DNA from 2 places in the Brevibacillus sp. MCWH genome. Region 1 is predicted to be linked to the other one. Evidence: predicted binding sites of a transcription regulator. Region 1 holds the regulator's gene; the other holds the start of a gene.
The links. Region 1 encodes LexA, which represses DNA repair genes until DNA is damaged. Its sites were predicted from a motif close to CGAACATATGTTCG; they were not measured.

Region 2: a site for LexA is predicted at 4,683-4,696, ahead of ETC00_RS04660 (WYL domain-containing protein). Genes of this name have one in related genera too.

The regions. Positions count from the first base shown of each region.
Region 1 covers NZ_SDLF01000016.1:53-7,725, reverse strand. Annotated here, with positions in the region: gene ETC00_RS14090 (amino acid permease) at 1-1,083, shown strand, start outside; tRNA gene ETC00_RS14085 (tRNA-Ser) at 1,396-1,488, opposite strand; gene ETC00_RS14080 (HesB/IscA family protein) at 1,730-2,032, shown strand; gene ETC00_RS14075 (UvrD-helicase domain-containing protein) at 2,112-4,355, opposite strand; gene crcB (fluoride efflux transporter CrcB) at 4,389-4,754, opposite strand; gene ETC00_RS14065 (DUF896 domain-containing protein) at 4,845-5,042, opposite strand; gene yneA (cell division suppressor protein YneA) at 5,148-5,486, opposite strand; gene lexA (transcriptional repressor LexA) at 5,643-6,266, shown strand; gene ETC00_RS14050 (DUF456 domain-containing protein) at 6,390-6,878, opposite strand; gene ETC00_RS14045 (hypothetical protein) at 7,240-7,464, shown strand.
Region 2 covers NZ_SDLF01000004.1:31,675-39,347, reverse strand. Annotated here, with positions in the region: gene ETC00_RS04690 (hypothetical protein) at 184-429, opposite strand; gene ETC00_RS20830 (hypothetical protein) at 595-723, shown strand; gene ETC00_RS04685 (phospholipase A2 family protein) at 662-910, shown strand; gene ETC00_RS04680 (WG repeat-containing protein) at 991-2,688, opposite strand; gene ETC00_RS04675 (DUF2935 domain-containing protein) at 2,984-3,775, shown strand; gene ETC00_RS04670 (hypothetical protein) at 3,877-4,230, opposite strand; gene ETC00_RS04665 (LexA family transcriptional regulator) at 4,215-4,457, opposite strand; gene ETC00_RS04660 (WYL domain-containing protein) at 4,441-4,662, opposite strand; gene ETC00_RS04655 (iron-containing alcohol dehydrogenase) at 4,831-5,991, opposite strand; gene ETC00_RS04650 (hypothetical protein) at 7,452-7,673, opposite strand, start outside.

The sequences.
Region 1 (7,673 bases):
GCATTTTTCCCGATTATGCAGGACAAAACCGTCCTGTTCTCGCTCTTTTCCTTTCCGGTGGAAAAAGGAAAGTTCACGACATTTCTCGTCTGCACCGCGCTGTTGTGGGGCTTCCACACCTTGCTGGTGAGGGGGCTGAACGGCGCCGGCAAGCTGAACTTCCTGTCCACCGCCACCAAGGTATTGGGATTCGTGCTGTTTATCGTCGTCTGCCTGTTTGCCTTTAATGCAACCAACATGGGCGATTTCTATGCCCCGATCACGGATAAAAACGGTGCAGTGTACGATCTGCCCGGTCAGATAAACATGGCGATGGTGGCTACACTGTGGGCCTTCATCGGGATTGAATCGGCCGTGGTCCTCTCCGGCCGGGCCCGTTCCCAACGTGACGTGCGGTCGGCCACGATCGCCGGGCTGCTGATTTCGCTCGTCCTGTACATGGGCATCACCTTCCTGACGATGGGGGTCCTGCCGCTCGAACAACTGCGCGTGTCGGACAAGCCGCTGGTAGACGCCTTGTCCCAAGTCATCGGCAGCACCGGCGGGATCGTCATGGCTGTGCTGGCCATCATTTCGCTGATCGGCAGCACAATCGGTTGGCTCCTGATCGGAGCAGAGCCGCCGTTTCAAGCGGCCCGCGCCGGCATGTTCCCCGCTTCGTTTGCCAAGGTAAACGCCAGCGGGAGTCCGGTTCGCTCGCTGACCGTTACGAATCTCATGTCGCAACTGTTCATTTTTTCGACGATCTCCGGCACGATTGCCGAAGCGTACCACTTTGTCATCACGGTGGCAACACTGGCCATCCTCCTGCCCTATCTGGCTTCTGCCATTTTCCAGCTGAAGCTGGTGGTTGTCGGTCAGACGTATGAACGGCAGCCGGCCGCACGCCTCTTTGATGGTGTGGTGGCTGTGCTGGCTGTGCTGTTCTCGCTCTGGGTCATCAAGACGGGGACAGCCGACATGAAAACGCTGCTGTTCGGACTGGCTCTCTACGCAGTCGGGCTGCTGCTCTATCCGGTGATGACGCCGCGACAGACGACAGTAAGCACTCCCTCGCCGCAGGCAAGCACCGAACTACAGTGATATATAAAGAAAAAAGGCATGTCCATCAGGGCATGCCTTTTTTTACGATATTTAAGGAAGAAACTGATCTTCCCATCGGTCCCAGGCTGCAAGGCCTGCACATTGATCAAAGGTGGAGACCGAACTACCCAGCTGTTTGCCGCCCGCCCGCGTCGCGTTTTGGAGCGGACGCTTTCCGCTTCCTTGCTGGTCGTCAAGAGAGCGGGCGGGCCCCATCACCCATGCGGCACAGACTTTGTCTACACACTGATGAACAAAAAAAGAAACAAAAAAACGCCTCCCGCTTCCGGAAGACGTATGGTGTACGCGTAATGGCGGATGGGGTGGGATTTGAACCCACGAGACGGCTCAACACCGCCTACACGATTTCCAATCGTGCTCCTTCGGCCACTCGGACACCCATCCGTATTCGTGACGAGTGATAGTATACCCTGTTTTTTAAAGCAAATCAAGAGGGCTCGTGGATTTCAGGCAAAAAAATATGCAGCAGGATGGACACAGGCTGCACGTTTCCGCCGCTGCTTCGTCAGGGCGATGCGCTTGATCACACGCGTCTTGCTGACGTTTCACACTTTGCGCATTGCACAGCGATTTTTCTGTTGGTAAGATGAAGAAGACACTTTTACAAGTAAGGAGACTGCCCCGCATGAAGGTAAAAATCACCCGCAACGCTGCGAAGCAATTGAAAGCTGTGCTGGATCAAGAAGAAGACAAAGAGCTGAAACTGCGCGTCTACATCACGCATAAGCACGGCGACCACGCCCATTACGGCCTGGCGCTGGACAAGCCCGGTGCCGACGACGAGGTCGTCTCCACCGACAAGGAGATCGACGTGATCGTCAACAAAAACGAGCCGCTGCTGGATGGCGTAAAAATTGACTACCTGTACCTGCCGGAAGAAGGCTACGTCATCACCAATCCGTCCAAAGGCAATCACGGGGATCACTGATTCCAACGAAAAAGCTCTCTGCACGACAACCTGCGCAGAGAGCTCTTTTCTTTGTTTAGCAAAATTGAACAACGCGTTTCTATGATGTAACGGACAACAACTCGTCGGGAACATCGCACAGCAGCGGGCTGATTCGGCCCGCTTCGTGCAGGATCAACAGCCGGTGAACGGGACGGGTCATCGCCACGTACAGCAGTTTGGCGTCCCACTCGCTGTCCGTGTATCGCTCCACATCCAAGAGGATCACTGCGTCAAACTGCAGCCCTTTGGTCAGATACGCCGGCATGACCGTTACACCTCCGGGGTATCGGCTGTCTTTGGAGCCGAGCAGGACCAGTTCGCTGATCGCGCCGCGCAGCGCCTTGTGCGCCTGTTTGCTCTCTTCGGCTGTCTTGGTGACGATGGCGACGGTCTGAAAGCCTTCTTCTTGCAATTCCCGGACAAGCCGTGCCGTTTGTTCCCATTTTTCGGCCGGAGCCGCATACGACAGCATCTTCGGCTTTTCTCCGTGCCGCAGCACCGGCCTGGCCATCACCGACTCGGGCAGGCGAATCCTGCGCAGCACCTCGTTGGCACAGCGCATGATCTCAATCGTGGACCGATAGCTTTGCGCCAGCGTGTAATACGCAGCGGGAGGCTGGACAAACACACCGCCTGTCAATTCGTCCCACGTCTGCAGGCCCCGGTAGCCGTGGATGCCCTGTGCGATGTCGCCCACCACGGTCAAGGACTGCCGCTTCGTCACCAGGGCGATCACGGCAATCTCCAAGGCGCTCAGATCCTGCGCCTCGTCCACCACCGTATGGTCGAACTGCCCCGCCTGTTCGAGCCCGTCCACCAGATGGCGCAGGTACAACAGCGGCGCCACGTCTTCCGGCTCGATCCGCTCGTTGGCAAAAAGCGCCTCCGATGATTGACAGACGTCCGCAATGACGCTGTCCTCCACGCCATCCGGCGCCAGGCGTCTGAGCAGCGTCTCATCCGTGATCAGCTTCCGGTACGCCGCGAATACATCCACCTGCGGGAAGGACGACAAGTACTTCTCCAGAATCTGTTCCATCATCCGCTCAAACCTTGTCAAACCCTGTTTGTCCAAATCAATCCGCATCTCGCGCAAATGGGCAAACAGCTGCTTGTTCATCTCCTGCTTCAGATGCTTGCGCAGCGCCTCGAGGCGCTTTCGGTAGGGCAGGTGGCCGAACTGGCCGGTAAACAGTTCCCGGATCGTCTCTCCGCTGATGGAAAAGACCTGTTGGGTCCGGCTGTAGACAAAGCTCAACTTTTTAAACGGGATTTCCGTCTCCGCCAGATAGCGCAGATAGTTATCCAAGGCAGCCTTGCAGGCGAGCGAGCCTTTGAACCGCAGGCGGTTTTGCGTCATCTCCCGTTCCCGCCGGTCCTGTCCTTCCTCGAAAAACAGGCGCAGCAGCTTCTGCGGGTCGGTGATGCGCCAGCCTTTGGGCAGAAGCGGCTTGGCCAGCTTGGCCGCCCAGTCCAAGAACGTGGCCTGCTGGACGTCATCCACCCCCAGTTCCGGAAGCACGTCCGATATGTAGTTCAGAAACAGGCGGTTCGGCGCAAACACCATGAATTTTTTCGACATCATCGTATCCTGGTAGTTGTAGATCAGGTAGGAGAGGCGGTGCAGCGCGATGGTGGTCTTCCCGCTCCCGGCCACCCCCTGGACGACGATGGGACGGTCTTTGTCCGCCCGAATGATGTCGTTTTGTTCGGACTGGATGGTCGCCACGATGTCCTTCAGCCGACTGTCGTTGGTCTGGTTGAGATTGGCGGCGAGGAACTCATCGATATACCCTTCCTCGAGAAACTCGTCGGGATGGCCGATACCCCGGCGGATCGTCTCCTTGACCGCCCCGTCGTAGATGCCGGTAATCTTTCCCTTCTCAATCGCAAAGTTGCGCTTCAGGCGAACTTCTCCACGGACGATGCCCTTGTCGGTCCGGTAGAAGGCGTCCTTGCTTTCGCCGCTGTAGTACAGGCTGGCAATCGGAGCCCGCCAGTCCACGACCAGCGCATCAAACGTATCGCTGCGGACAATGCCGCGCTTGCCGATATAGACGATGTCCAGTTCGTATGTCTCATCCTTGAGAAAGTCCACCCGGCCGAAGTAAGGTTTGTCTTTCCCCTGGTCTTCCAGATACCGCAGTTCCTTGGCCTTTTTGTACCCGACCACCTGCTTCACGTAGTCGTCGGTCACTTCCCTTACTTCCTCGCGCAGTATCTCGATCTCCCGTTCAATGGCGGACACCGTTTCATCCAGCCGCTTTTGTTCCTGTTCGTAATCGGGATGCCGAATCGTCACGTCCATCCTCCCTTCGCTTCAATCGCGCTGGCGTCAGCCCACATGCCGGCCCAGCCAGACTCCGGCTCCGCAGGCCAACAGCCCAATGCCGACGCTGAGCAGCACGTACGCCAATCCGCGTCCAATGTTCCCGTCGCCAAAAAAGGTGATGACCTCCAGAGAAAAGGTAGAAAAGGTCGTAAAGCCGCCCAACAGCCCGGTGGTAAAAAGCAGGTACAGCTCCGGCGGGAGAAACCCCCGCTCCTTTCCCCAGGCGTACAAAAGACCGATGCAAAACGAGCCGACAACATTGGCTCCCCACGTACCTGCCGGCCAGCCCGGCTGATTCAGCACCAGGCCCAATCCATACCGCACGATTGATCCGACAGCGCCCCCCACTGCCACAGCAAGCCACGACATGCGCATTCCTCCCTGTTCGCTCCGTTTCGTCGTAGAAAAAGACATCCAAGCGAAGCGCGTGGATGCCTTTTTGTGCCAGTACACGTTATCTTAATGTTTGGGACCGTTGTCCTCAAGATCTTCCACATAGCGGATCGATTCCAGGTTAGCCCGCAGGGACGCCTTGACAGCGTCGATGTACTTGCGCCGCAGTGCCTGCTGCTCCTGTTTTTCATCGTCGGTCAGGCCTTGTTCGCGGGATTTCTTGGCCAACTCGTTGATCCGTTTGATTTCCGCGTCGGTTACCACAGCCTCTCCCCCTACTCTCTGTAATGCCGCTCTATTATAACACATCGGCGGCACAACGCAAGCGAAAGGATATACACTGGCCTGCCCCGCTGTCTTGGCTGCCGTCTACTCTCCGACGGGAACAGCCAGGCGCTGTCCGGGGTATATGTCGGAGTTGTCCAGTCGGTTCATCTTTTTGATCGCGTACACCAGTTCGCGCACCTCCATGTCGGCTTCGTCCTGGTGCTCAACGGCAATTTTCCACAAGCTGTCACCCTTCTGAACGGTCACTACCTTCACAGGCACGATCGACGACGACTCCGATGCGAACACAAGTTCTGTCAGGAAGTAAAAAAAGAGAGAGAATACCACGAAAAAGATCAATGCCCCACCGCGTCTCACACCAGTGCGGCTATGGCGCTCCTGTTTTTTGGTGAAACGGTTGTGTGCGGATACAGCATGCATGATACCATCCCCCTGCAAACATACGTTCTATATTCTTGTTTTCATCATAATGCGAACATGTGTTTTGTGTCAAGCGAAATCGAACTAACGTTTGTCGAACGCAAGATCCCATGGTACAATATAGAAAACATGTTCGAGAAAACAGGGGTGTGGTCCATGTCCAAGCTATCCAGCAGACAACAAGCCATTATCGATTTCATTCGCAAGGAAGTCCGCGACAAGGGATATCCGCCGTCCGTTCGTGAAATTGGCGAGGCCGTCGGGTTGGCCTCCAGCTCCACCGTCCACGGTCACCTGGCCCGTCTGGAAAAGAAAGGATTGATCCGGCGCGACCCCACCAAGCCGCGCGCGATTGAGCTGTTGACCGATGGCGACCGCTATCAGGATGACTATGAAGTATCCGTCGTGCGCGTGCCCGTCATCGGGAAGGTAACGGCCGGGCAGCCAATTACGGCCGTGGAACACGTGGAGGATTACTTCCCCCTGCCGGAACACATTGTCACCTCGGACAAGGTGTACATGCTTCGCGTGTCGGGTGACAGCATGATCGAGGCAGGCATCCTCGACGGCGACTACGTCATCGTGCGCCAGCAAAACGTGGCCAACAACGGCGACATTGTCGTGGCCATGACCGATGAGGACGAAGCCACCGTCAAGCGGTTCTTCAAGGAGAAAAACCACTTCCGCCTGCAGCCGGAGAATTCCACGATGGAGCCGATCATCCTGGACTCGGTCACCATTCTGGGAAAAGTCATCGGAGTGTACCGGTTGATTCACTAGGAAAACGAATAGCCCGTATCTTTTCCGACCATCGTCGAAAGATACGGGCTTGTTTTTTCTATGGCGCTGTCAGACCGGAACGATCCGGTGCAGGAATTGCATCTCGCCCTCTTGGAGCACGATCTACAGGGCGGCGATGAAAAACCAGATGATCATCACGATTTGCAGGACGACCTTGACGACTGCGCTGCCGAGAAATCCGACGAGCGATCCCACCCCCGCCTTAATCGCCCGTTCAAACGGCTGGTTGGATACGAACAGCTCCACCAACACCACAAACAAAAACGGCAGGATCAGCATCCCGAACGGCGGGAACAGGAAAATCCCGAGAAAGATACCGACCGCCGCTGCAATCGACGACCACTTGGAACCGCCGTACCGCTTCACGAAGTACATGTTGGTCAGCAAATCGGCGCCGTACAGCAGCACACTCAGCACCACCATCCCCCACCAGAACGACGCCGGCAGCCCGGCCCCCGGTTCGGCGAGGACAAAGTGGTACAGCAAAAACCCGGCCCAAAGCAAAATCGTATCCGGCAAAACCGGAAGAAAAATACCGGCGATGCTTGCGACAAACAACGCCACGATGACAATCCACAGCAGTATTTCCATCGGGCACACTCCTTTCTCTTAGGATATACGGATTACCTCGCCAATCGTTGCATCCTTCTATATATTCTCGTCCACATTTTTGCAGAAGCCAGCCAGGCTGCAAAATTACACGGCCCCATGCGGTTCCATTTCATATTCACATCCGTGCTGGAAAGCAAGCGGATTACTGGTTTATCACTGCCTGGATTCGTTTTTCACATGACTCATCTTGGTCAGTATGCACGTATCAGTAAAAATAAACAGATTTTTCTTTTTCCATAAATCGTAATAATTGACATATTTTATCATTATGGTTAATGTATTCTTTGGAATACGTCTGTAAGTGTACGGTCGATTAATACTTAGGAGGTACAAAAGTAATATGGAAGACGATGATATAAGATGCGAACATTGCAAGAAACTTTCTTTTTGGTGCGAAATCGAGCATTTGAGACCAAAGAAGTGCTCCATTCTCCGTGATGGAGAAATCTATTACATCTGTGAATATTGTATAGGCGAAATTGAAGTTTTAGGTGAAGGCGCTGAGGAAGTTGAATACTGGAATGAATGGGTGAAAAAGAAACGTTTGGAAAACGAACAATCATAACGCAGCCCCTGCCATGGGGCTGCTCAGACTGAAGACAAACGGTTCATTGAGTTAGCGTCCACAAAAAATGATCTCCAGGCCGAAAGGCCTGCCTATTCATCAACCGAAGCGGAAGACAATGTTCATCGCATGGCGGGATGGGCCAAGCGAGCTCCTTTGACGACCTGCTCAGCGGAAAAACGAAGACGCGGGAATCAACAGGGGACACA
Region 2 (7,673 bases), on a different contig from region 1:
CTTATCAGCATACCACGTTTTCAGCGACAATTCATGTGTAGAAACAAAGCGAAGTGCGAATGGTTGACTGCACCTTTCTATTTTGTGTTTGAGGCGGAAAACGTTTCGTACTGTGTACAACGCAAAGACAGATGGGGACGCTCTTCCCGGCGGGTGTTCCACTTCCTTTGCCTTGTCTGCGGGTTACCGGTTTTTAAGCGTTCGTTCAATGTGGCGAATCGCCTTCCAATAGGCTGCTTCGTCCAGTCGCCCCTGCTCACGCTGCCACTCGATGTAATTGCGCAGGGAGAGGAGGTCGATCCAGGCCTCCTTGGACTGCGGGTTGTCTCCCGGCACCTCGCCGGTAATTTCGCCTTCCCGCACCAGCTTGGCCATTTTTGTGGGATGGATGCCGATTTGATAGGCGATCTGGTATAATGCCGTCTTCATGGAATTCTCTCCTTCGTCAAACGCTTCGGCCCTGTACAGGGAAGCTGGCTTGTCCTCTTCATTCTGCCAGTCTTGACGCCGGCTGCCAATCCCCGAACTGTCAATGGTGAAAAAGCAGCGTCAGTCGATCAGATAAGCGTACAATCACTTTTGGCGAAACCCGATATGGTAGTAGTAACTCTTTCCATGGCGGTGATGCGAAGTGCCAATCCGCAAGCGGCGTTTTGGATCAATTCCCTGTTTTTACGGAAACTGGTGCGGTCCCGGCTGTTCTGGGCCAAATCCGCCCATTGACGAAATAGACTGGTGCTGCATGATGCACGACAAGTGTTACCAAAAACGCGGCTATTTTGCGTGCAGCTGCGACAGAAAAATGGTGAAATGCCTGAAGCGGTGCATTGATCACAAGACGGAGAACGGGCGAATCGCCTATCTCATGTATCTGTATTTTTGCAAAAGCATCTGCGATCCCAAGCGCTAAGCGATCAACCGCCTGGGATCGTTATCTGGTCATGAAGTCATTCGCCCCTCACTTCATTGGATCAGGTCAGTTCCAGCCACTTATTTCATTACGTAGTTTCCTTTTTTATCAATATAGATTTGATCGTTCGACCCGTCCGGCGTCACCAGCGCCAAACCGTCTTGAAAACTGCGTGCATGGGAAAATTGCGGCGAAATCACCCATGTTCCGGTTTTGTCGATAAATCCGTCTTTCCCCTTGACGCGGACGCGCGCCAGCCCCTCGGAGAATGACTCTGCTTCATCAAACTGCGCCGGGATCACCATTTTTCCGGTCTTGTCAATATAACCGAATCGGTATCCGATCCTGACCATTGCCAGGCCGTCAGAAAAATCCGTGGCATAGTCACCTGTTTGATTGCGGGTGTCAAACGTCGGTGAAATGATGGTCTTTCCTGTTTTGTCGATATACCCGTACTTCCCGTTGATCATAACCCGGGCCAATCCTTCATGAAAGTCAAACAACCGCGGCTTGCCGCTGTAATTGTAATTGAGCCCCTCCACTGAAAATTGCGGCTTGATGACGTAGGCACCGTTTTTGCCGATATAGCCGTACCGACCGTTTCGCGCTACCGCGGCCAGGCCTTCGTGAAAGTCGTTGGCGATGTCAAATTGCGGTTTGACGACCATCTTTCCGTTTTGGTCGATATACCCCCACAGGTTGCCGACCCGCACGGCGGCAAGTCCTTCCTGAAACGGCATGACCTCGTCATACGCTGCCGAGACAACCTTGCCGCTTTTGTTGATGAAGGCGTACTTGTTCCCTTGTGTAATGACAGCAAGCCCCTCTTGAAAATCGACGCCTCTGTCATACTCGTAGGCAGACCCCAGCGGATAGACAGGGTTGATGGCCCACTTCCCTTGTTTATTGATGTACCCGTACTTGTAACCGACCCGCGCGGCAGCCAGTCCCTCACTGAAATCTTTCACATCATCAAACTGCAGGGGAATCGCCAATTCGCCATTGGCTCCGACAAATCCCCATTTGCCGTTGAAGTATACCGCCCCCAATCCATCCCGAAACGGTCTGGCATTGCTAAACTGCGGATCGACCAGGACACGACCCGCAGCATCCATGTATCCCCATTTGCCGTTTTGGGTGAACGGGTACAATTTCTCACTCGGCGGAATGAGCGGAGTGGACGGCTGATCGGGCGCCGGCTTGGCCTGGACGATGGATTTGTCCGCCAGATTCTTGATGAATTGAACCGCTTCTGTCCGGGTGAGATACGATTCCTTGGCAAAGCCGGTCAAGCTGGCTGTTTCCCCCCGCCCTTTGACCAGCCCTTGGTTGTACAAATACTGGATCGCGTTGTTCGTGTCGTAACGGAAGCCCTGCGAGGCAGCTATCAGTTTGGCTACACTGCCCCGTTTGATCGGACGATCCGACTGAGCACGGGACACCGGCCAATGATACGCTTCGGCCTGACGATAATAAACGTCAGCCCAGTATGTACCTGCAGGCTGAAGCGTCAGTGCGTTTCCGTGATTAGCGTAATAACGGAGCAGCATCGCCAAAAATTCGCTTTCCTTGACGTACTGATCCGGTTTGAAGGTGCGGTCCGGGAAACCGGAAACCAAACGCTGCTCCACACCCCATCTGATCGTATCGTACCCCCAATAGGCCGAGGTGACGTCCTGAAACGTAACGGACTCCGCCGCAGCCGTCAAACCGACGCTGCTCCACGCCAAAACGCCGGCGACTACCATCTTCAAGCAGTGTTTTCTGTACTTCTTCAAGTAACTTCTCCCTCTTTCGTCAAATGTGTTGCAAAATGTTAAGACGCGAATGAAATGGAAAAGTTCCGGTTGCCAGTTTCCAGCACAAAACATTTTTGGGCGTGAGCGTCCAAGTTCGCACTTTTTCAAAATGTAGGCGTAAGCCCAGTCCACGACCTGGGTATTGGCATAGAGATACATCGTACTTGCAAATACAAAGGAGTCGTCTGCGGATGCGAATCCACGCTGGGAACTGTCCATTCCCAGTGGCCAGGATTGCGCGAAGCGACACAAAAATGCATGGAGGAGTTACCGTATGGCAGATACATTTGTGAGTCGGTCGTTAGATGAAATCAGATTTTGGTCAAGAATCATGAAAGAACATTCCCTGTTCCTTAAATTGGGGTTTCGTTATGACGATACCAAATTAATCGACGAAGCCAATCGGTTTTACAACATTTTTGAAGACATTGAAAATCAGGCCCATGCCTTCTCGCCGGATGCAGACCCGCAAAGAATTTTCGAATTTAACAATGTCGTTCACCATGCGGTTTGTCACATTTGGAAGTTCAAACGAAGAGTCCTTGACTTGATTATTCGCTGCAAGATTGGGGGAAATAATTTTCCCTTGTTGGTCGATCATATCAGCAGGGAAGCTGCCTATTTCATGAATCGATTAGAGCAATTAAATACGGGAACCCTTGATCCCTTGCCCGATGCCATCATTAATGAAAATGTATTTTTCCTCAGAATCATGGCAGACCACGCCAAATTTATCAACCACTTGCTTGATCCTTCCGAAAGAAAACTTGTCGAACAGGCTCGTGAGTTTAGCCATGACTTTGATCAACTCCTTTATCAAGCGATTGACCTCAACTCCATGCGGCCTCAGTCACAAACCCTTCCTCTCCTTGAACAATTTGTCGATCAAAATCGCGTTTCCGTACGTCAATTGCGCGACTTCAAGAAGACAGCACGTGAACTGATTGAGGCATGCAGAATAAAAAGCATAATCCCGCCGCTGCTCGCTGATCACGTATTCAGAGAAGCATCGCGCTTTCTCGAAATCCTGGATGCATTTGAGGTGGCTTTGTCCTCCTCGAAATAAAGAGAACGTCATATCGGTCTGTAAGCATGATGAATCCACCCCCACCCCCATAATGGGGGTTTCAACATTTTACAACATTTGAACCAAGTGAGCTGTAGGAGTCAACCGGTGTACGATTTCGTCACACGCACGACATCCTCGATCTGAATCCACACAGAATCCCAATCACTGACCAGCAGGAACCGTCGTTCGTCAGCGTCAATCTGCTTTACGCTCCCCCATGCCGTTTCAAACACGCCGCGTCCTGCGTATAATTCCCGGAACCATGTAACGCTGATCGCGTAGTCGTACTGCGTAGCGTCATAGATACGAAAACAGTTTTCATCATAGTCGATCGCGTCAACAACCGGTCTCTCTGCAAGCTCTTTATCCGCGTTCACAGGCCCGCTTTCTGTTTTTTTCTCCGGCTGTACCATCCGCGCGGTTCTGAACCATTCTCCTATTTTCTGCCCCATCCAGATGTCTCCTTTCGTTCCCACGCTTCCAACAGCTTGATGTCGTTCGGGTGTGAGCGAACCCATTGGATGTACCCTTCCCGTGCCAAAATGGCCAGTACCTCCATGACACCGGCGCGGCTACGACCTGTTTTCACGCACAGTTCATCCACGTTCGGCGTTCGCCTGCGCCCAACAGAAAAGTTGGCGATGATGCGGAGCACCTTCCGTTCAATATCCTGCAGCACGCTGTTTCACCACTGGAACTGCAGCGAGGATGTTGTCAACGGAGAAGATGCGAAACGCCCGACGCGCAAAACAGTAGGCTTTTACACGCCCCCTGCTGATCTCATGAATTCGGACAGTTCGCTTCGACGTTCGCCCATGGCGATCCAGATAGATGATCTCGACTAGCTGACCGCTGTTCATATAGCGCTGCAGGTACCCGATCATCGTCATTCCTCCTGTGTATACGAACATTTGTTTGTATTATATGCGAACACGAGGCGAACATGCAAGAAAAAATGCCCCACTGTCCGTGGAGCATGTGTTCGTTCACCATTGTCAGCCCATTGTGGTGATTGCGTCAGAAGTGCAGCGCTTCAATTGTTTCCGGCATTCTTACGACCGATACGCCTCCTCCAGAATGCGCAGGTAATCCTCCGCCGTAATCGTCCGCACATTGCTTGGCGTGGAGGCGTTTTGCACCGACAGCTCTACGATCCGCGGAAAGTCCTCTTCGCGCACACCCGGCAAGTCTTTCAGCTTTGGAATGTCCAGGCTGTGCGTAAAGGCCTCAATGCCGTCAATCAGCTTTTCGACAGCCAACTCGTCCGCGTCCGCATCGGCGGCAAACCCCATGTAACGCGCCAATCTGGCGTGCATCGGCTTGTTTTCCACTGCATTGAACCGAAGCACATGGGGCAAAAATACTGCATTCGCGACGCCGTGGGGCGTGTCGTAAAGCCCGCCGAGCGCTTCCGCCAGACAGTGCACAGCCGCGACATCCGCCGAGCCAAAACAGAGCCCCGCCAGCAGACTGCCCTCCAGCATGGCGGAACGGGCCTCTACATTTCGACCATCGGCATAAGCAGCCGGCAGTGCGGAGACAATCGTCTGCATCGCACGGGCGCCGAGGGATTGCGAGATCGGATTGGTCACCTTGCAGGTATACCCCTCGATGGCGTGAACCAAGGCGTCGACGCCGGTGGCAGCGGTGACAGCGGGCGGAACACTGAGCGTCAAACTGGGATCAAGCACGGCCAGCGTTGGGCGCAAGGCGGCGTGTTTGAGCGTCATTTTTCGGTGCGTGGCCGACTCGGTAATGACTGCGGAGCGGGTCACTTCCGATCCCGTCCCGGCTGTAGTGGGAACGCAAATGATCGGGGCAATGTTTGCGTAGGGAAGCCGTCCGTCCGCGTAGTCGGCGGGCGTTCCGCCATTTGGTCCGCACAGCGCGATCGTTTTCCCCGTGTCCATGGCGCTTCCCCCGCCGATGGCCACCACCATGCTGGCACCTGTGTCACGGAATTGTTCTGCTCCCGCCAAGCATTCCGTATCCCGCGGATTTTGGCTGAGCGACGCAAACAGCGACACGGCAAAACCCGCTTCCTGCAGAGCTGTCTGGATCGGTTCAACCAGGCCCGCGCGGATCACGCCGGGGTCACTGACCAGCAATATGGACGAGCCGACCTGCAGGGAGTGCAGCAGTTCCGGCAGGTGGAGAGCCTTGCCCATCCCCATTTCAATACGCGTGGAGCAATTGTAGTGAAAGGCATTCATCCGGTTTCCCCCCGATTTTTACAAGCTTGTGACAGTACCATCATAACTGGCAGGAAAAACGGATTTCCACACAAAATTTGAAATATTCCACTTATTGAAGCGAACTAATATGTACAACGAGCAGAAGCCGCCATACGAAAATGTTGTTGCAATTTCTGCCAAAATCGCTTTGATGTTTACGTGACCAGCCAGACAATCTGTTCGTCATACGGTATGAACTCCAGTTCCCAGGGGGGCTAGCAGTGATAAAAAATGGATGGTATGTGATTACAGGTTCCTATTTTGTTACCCTATTCCTTGCATCATGGATGTACACTGCGATCACGAAGCTGCCGATTGACCAGCATCGAGATGTGTCAGGACTGGTTTTGGGATCTGTAATGGTAGTCATCCCATATATCGTCGGTGGTCTGTAGGCAGGGATTGCTCATAAACGAGGGGCAACAAGAGCAGCCGTGTGGATCGGTATACTCCCTGCCATTGCGGAAAAGGTTCTGATTTTTCTGATCGGCAGCTGCTATGTCATAATGGAAGGGAGCCCTGTCACATGGGAAAACGTCATGATGTTTGTCAGTGCCGAAGCCGTTCCCTATTATACAAATGCGTACCTGTTGACATTCCCCTTGTCTGTTTTGGTATGTGTTGCGACAGCAGCGTGTGTTCATGTCGTAACGAGATCGAAGGGCTAATAAACGATGCTTCGGATACAAGGGATGTGTCAGCAAAAAACCTGCCTTCGCTCAGGAGGCGGTTTTTCCTCTTACCAAAAAAACGTTGATTTCTCAAGGGTTTCATCTGGAGCGGGTGATAGAAATCGAACCTGCGCCGCCATGCAGAGAGTTGCTGCGGGAAGACCAATATTTTACAGATTAAACAAATTGGCATAATTAAGGCAAGAAAGGAGGTGAGTACGTGGGATGGTGAAAGGAGTAGGTACACCCGAAGCTAGCGGAAGAAAAAGCGAAAGCGGCGCTCCCGCCAAGGTAAACGCTGCAGGTGACCAGTGAGGCCCCCCACCATCCTAAGAATAGCATGAAGACAAGAAAAATAGACATCAGAAATCTGCGTTCCATCCGAGGAGTGTTAGGGTTCGCTGTTTTAGCCACATACTCGCCTGCTGCTCAGTGGTGGCAGAAAGCCATCCTGATTTACGTTGTGGCATATTTGTGGATAACAGCAGCATTGGGAAGAAGGGATTAAATAATTGCAGATTAATTTGGACGACATCATGGGGTTGTCAGAGGTCTGCGAAATGACCGGCAAGTCCAGGAACTACATGAAGGAGTATCTGAGGCGTGGACAGTTCCCGCAGCCCGTCAAGGAGCTTGCTTGCGGACCGTTGTGGCTTCGGGGGCAAGTTCAAGCATGGATGGACACGCCCCGGCTTCGCGGCAGAAGGAAGAAAGACGAGAGAGAATAAAAAATGCCCTCCACCGGTTTTCCGGCAGAGGGCTGTTTGTTTAGCTTCTCTTTGCTCGATCTCGCACGAATTTGTACATCCACCTGACCAGCGCGGCCCATGCTGTTTTCCCACCCACCAAAGCGAAACCGGCGCGGATTCTTGTCGGCAGCCGGTCATAACGATTGACGAGGGCCTGCTCCTTCGCCTCCAGATGGTCGTACAAGCCGGGGAACACCGCTTCGATCTCGGCGATAAAGGCGGCGATGCGCGGGAACAGGTC